One region of the Bradyrhizobium sp. TM102 genome, then DNA from elsewhere that is predicted to be linked to it. Evidence: predicted binding sites of a transcription regulator. Region 1 holds the regulator's gene; the other holds the start of a gene.
The links. Region 1 encodes LexA, which represses DNA repair genes until DNA is damaged. Its sites were predicted from a motif close to TGTTCNNNNTGTGTTCNG; they were not measured.

Region 1 (2,201 bases):
ATGGGCGTCATTGGCCTGCCCGGCAATCCCGTGTCGTCCTACGTGTGCGCCTTCCTGTTCATGGTGCCGTTGATTCGCGCGCTGTCGGGCCGTTCGGTGATTCATCACCATCGCGAGCGCGCCGTGCTGGGCCGCGATCTCGGCGCCAATGACCAGCGCGAGGATTATCTGCGCGCGCGCCTGGAGCCGCGCGACGACGGCACGCTCGTCGCCCTTCCCGTCAGCCATCAAGACTCCTCTCTGCTTGCGAATCTTGCTGCAGCACAGGTACTTCTCGTGCGCGCACCGTTTGCGCCAAAGGCCGAGGCCGGCAGCCCCTGCGAAGTGCTGCGGCTCCCCGTCTGAACTGCGCGGCCACACGCATTCCGCGAGTTTCGCTCTGTTCACGGTAAATTAAGCAGTTGCGGAACATGTATCGAACATATAGTGTCCGTTCATGATTTGTTTCGAGGATGTAGCGGCTTATCGCTGAACTCATCGTCTCGGAATCGAACGACATCAACCGGGGGACTTTGGTCGAGATGTTAACGCGCAAACAATACGAGCTTCTGCGGTTCATCAGCGAACGCTTGAAGGAAAGCGGCGTGCCGCCGTCCTTCGACGAGATGAAGGATGCGCTCGACCTGCGCTCGAAGTCAGGCATCCACCGCCTAATCACCGCACTGGAGGAGCGCGGCTTCATCCGCCGGCTGCCCAACCGCGCCCGGGCCATCGAAGTGATCAAGCTGCCGGAGCTCCAGGCTGCCGCCGGCAACCGACGCGGCTTCACGCCAAGCGTCATCGAGGGCAATCTCGGCAAGCTACGCGCGAGCTCCAGCCCGTCCGCGGACGAGGGCGAGCGGCCCGTTGCGGTGCCCGTGATGGGTCGCATCGCGGCCGGCACCCCGATCGAGGCGTTGCAGACCCGCAGCCACACCATCAGCGTGCCTCCAGACATGCTCGGCTCCGGCGAGCATTACGCGCTCGAAGTGCGCGGCGATTCCATGGTCGAGGCCGGCATCCTCGACGGCGACATGGCGCTGATCCAGCGCAACGAGAGCGCCGATACCGGCGACATCGTGGTGGCGCTGATCGACGACGAGGAAGCCACGCTCAAGCGCTTCCGCCGCCGCGGCGCCTCGATCGCGCTGGAGCCCGCCAACGCCGCTTACGAGGTGCGCATCCTGCCGCCGAACCGCGTGAAGATTCAGGGCAAGCTGATCGGGCTTTACCGCAAGTACTGATACCGGAGTCTTCAGCGCCTCGCGCGCGCCTTCGGTCGGCATCGCCGATCAGAGATTGGAGCGGATGATGGTCCGCTCCGGCTGGATAGTCTTTCTGGTTCTGCCCAGATTGTCCGGCCCCTCCCCCTTTCGCGACATCCTCGGCAGGCCGCGGGAAGCAACATCGCTTCGCGGCCTTTCGAGTTCGAGGGGGACAGCCCAAATGCGCCGGATCGTTTGAGCGCAGCCGCAGCAACGCTGGTCGCATCATGTCGCATCATCATGTCGGCTAGGACACGGCCGTGATCCAGAAAATCCGCAACGACCGCAATGCAGCGCGCACGCAGCCGAGCTGACGATACTCGGGCTGGCTGGTTTCGCCTCGTTGACGCGCGCCTGCCAAATGCACGGAAGCCGACTTTGTTCCTATCGACTTCGGAAAAGATGGAAAAGATAATGTGATCGGGGCTCGCGGATCCCAGCCGCAGATTTGCCTACAACCAAGCAGACCGTCACGTGCTTCCACTCTGGTAGGGGCCTGCGCCTCCAAAAGGGGTGCGGGTCGCTATCTCTGCATAGAGGAGCACCCGATGTGTGACTACAGCCTGCATGCCGTCGCGACGCGCCCCGCAGAAGTCGGCGAGACGATCGTCACGACAACATTCCGCGGCACCTCGACGCGCGGCTTCGCCTCCGAAGCCGATCTCTCCGTCGCGGTCTGCCTGCTGCCGGGAACGGAGCTCGCCTTCGCCGATAACGTCCGTTACGACAACCGCTGGATCTGGACGCGCACCGTCAACTCCCGCGTCGGCAAGTTCGGCAAGATCGATCCGCACATTCCCGATCGCCATCATGATGCGATCGAATTCCCGGACGGCAAATCCGTGCTGGTGACGCAGCTCGTCGAGGGCCAGCGCGCAACCGTGCTGCAACTGCCGGTGACCCAGCCGATCGGCGAGCGCGAGCACAAGCCGCAGATCATCGCCGACAGTCGCCCGA
Region 2 (2,201 bases), 2.2 Mb from region 1:
TGGCGTTGGCGAGATCGGACGGCGCCAGCGTGCCGAGCACGGCGAGCGCGACTTTTGCGCCGACGCCCTGCACGGTCTGGAGCAGGCGAAACCATTCGCGCTCCTGGTCGGTGCGGAAGCCGAACAGTTTTATCTGGTCCTCGCGGACATAGGTCTCGATCGACAGCACGGCAGCCTCTCCCGGCGAGGGCAGATGCTGCAGTGTACGCGCCGAGCAATGCACCTGATAGCCGACGCCGCCGACGTCGAGGAGCACATAATCCTCGCCATAGGAATCGATCAGGCCCTTGAGCTTGCCGATCATCGCTGCGCACCCACTGCTTGAAGGACGCGCGGCAATGTCGGTGCGTTCCCTCCCCCCTTGTGGGGGAGGGTCAGGGAGGGGGGTGCCACACGGGGATTCTCTCGAGAGCGCGAGGACGGCGTGCCCGGCTCATCAACGACGGCAACACCGCTGCTGCGGCTACCCCCCTCCCCAGCCCTCCCCCACAAGGGGGGAGGGAGCTGTTCGAGCGTGCAGCTCATAACCCCGCCACCTTCAGCCTGAGCGCGGTGCTCTGGCGGTGATGGGCGTGGGTGATGGCGATGGCGAGCGCGTCGGCGGCGTCGGCGGACGGCGGCTCGGCCTTGGGCAGCAATATCTTCAGCATCATTGCGATCTGTTGCTTGTCGGCATGGCCGGCGCCGACCACGGTCTTCTTGACCTGGTTCGGCGCGTATTCGGCGACAGAGATACCGAACATCGCGGGCGCCAGCATGGCGACGCCGCGGGCCTGGCCGAGCTTCAGCGTCGCAACGCCGTCCTTGTTCACGAAGGTCTGCTCGACCGCGGCTTCCATCGGCTGATGGTTCGAGAGCACGGCCGCGAGCCCCTCGTGGATCGCGAGCAGCCGGCGCGCCAGCGGCAAATCGTCCGGCGGTTCCACCGAACCGCAGGCGACATAGATCAGGCGATTGCCCTCGGCCTCGATCACGCCCCAGCCGGTGCGGCGGAGGCCAGGGTCGATGCCGATGATGCGAACGGGGCCACGAATCGGAAGCGCAGTCATGGGCCAGTGATAGCGGCTGACTGCCGTGGGGGAAACAGAAACAGAACGGAAGTAACAGGGGAAGTGGCGTCTGGTGCCCCGGGCGCGACGCAGCGCAAAGCGGTGCGGCGCTGAACTGGGGCCCATTTTGCCACCGATGCTTAGAGAACGATGGGTCCCGGCTCTGCGCAGCAGCGCACCGGACGATGCTTCCCATCGCCGGGGACGCTGCAGCGCGTCCGGGGCACGGTGAACTTCAGCCGCCCATCTTCGCGACCAGCGCGTCCGACACCTCGAAATTGGCGTAGACGTGCTGGACGTCGTCGTGCTCGTTCAGCAGATCCATCAGCTTGAGCAGCTTCTCGCCGGTCTCGTCGTCGACCGCGACCGTGTTCTGCGGCTTCCAGATCAGCGCGGCCTTGCGCGGCTCGCCGAACTTGGCCTCCAGCGCCTTGGCGACGTCGCGATAGCCCTCGGTCGAGGCATAGATCTCGTGACCGGCTTCGCCGGAGACGACGTCGTCGGCGCCGGCCTCGATCGCCGCATCGAGCATGGCGTCGTCGGAGGCCACGCTGCGGTCGTATTCGATGATTCCGGTGCGATCGAACATGAAGGACACCGAGCCGGTTTCGCCGAGATTGCCGCCCGACTTGGTGAAGAAGGAGCGGATGTCGGAGGCGGCGCGGTTGCGGTTGTCGGTCAGCGCCTCGACGATGACGGCGACGCCGCCGGGGCCATAGCCCTCGTAGCGGATCTCGTCATAGTTCTCGCCCTCATTGCCGAGCGCTTTCTTGACGGCGCGCTCGATATTGTCCTTCGGCATGTTCTCCTGGCGCGCCGCGATGATGGCGGCGCGCAGGCGGGGGTTCATGTTGGGGTCGGGCGTGCCCAGCTTGGCCGCGACGGTGATTTCCCGCGCCAGCTTGCCGAACAGCTTCGACTTCTGGGCATCCTGCCGCCCCTTGCGGTGCATGATGTTCTTGAATTGGGAATGTCCGGCCATGCGTGGTCTCTCGGGGGTCTCTTGGAAGCGTACGCCAATGAGGGTGGGAAACGCGGCCTTATAGGCCGCCAACCCACCGGAATGAAAGGGTCTCGGATACTTTAAGGTAACACCGTACAGGCCCCTGCCTAGAGGTGAGGCATCGTTAACCCTGACTTCATTCCAGCCTG

Region 2: ruvC (crossover junction endodeoxyribonuclease RuvC) is a predicted target of LexA. The motif match lies at 1,080-1,097, and genes of this name have one in related genera.

What each region holds. Positions count from the first base shown of each region.
Region 1 is NZ_AP021855.1:3,993,945-3,996,145, reverse strand. Features, by position in the region: gene glp (gephyrin-like molybdotransferase Glp) at 1-345, shown strand, start outside; gene lexA (transcriptional repressor LexA) at 522-1,223, shown strand; gene GDN70_RS34990 (hypothetical protein) at 1,793-2,201, shown strand, end outside.
Region 2 is NZ_AP021855.1:1,783,479-1,785,679, reverse strand. Features, by position in the region: gene ruvA (Holliday junction branch migration protein RuvA) at 1-304, opposite strand, end outside; gene ruvC (crossover junction endodeoxyribonuclease RuvC) at 522-1,049, opposite strand; gene GDN70_RS08335 (YebC/PmpR family DNA-binding transcriptional regulator) at 1,285-2,031, opposite strand.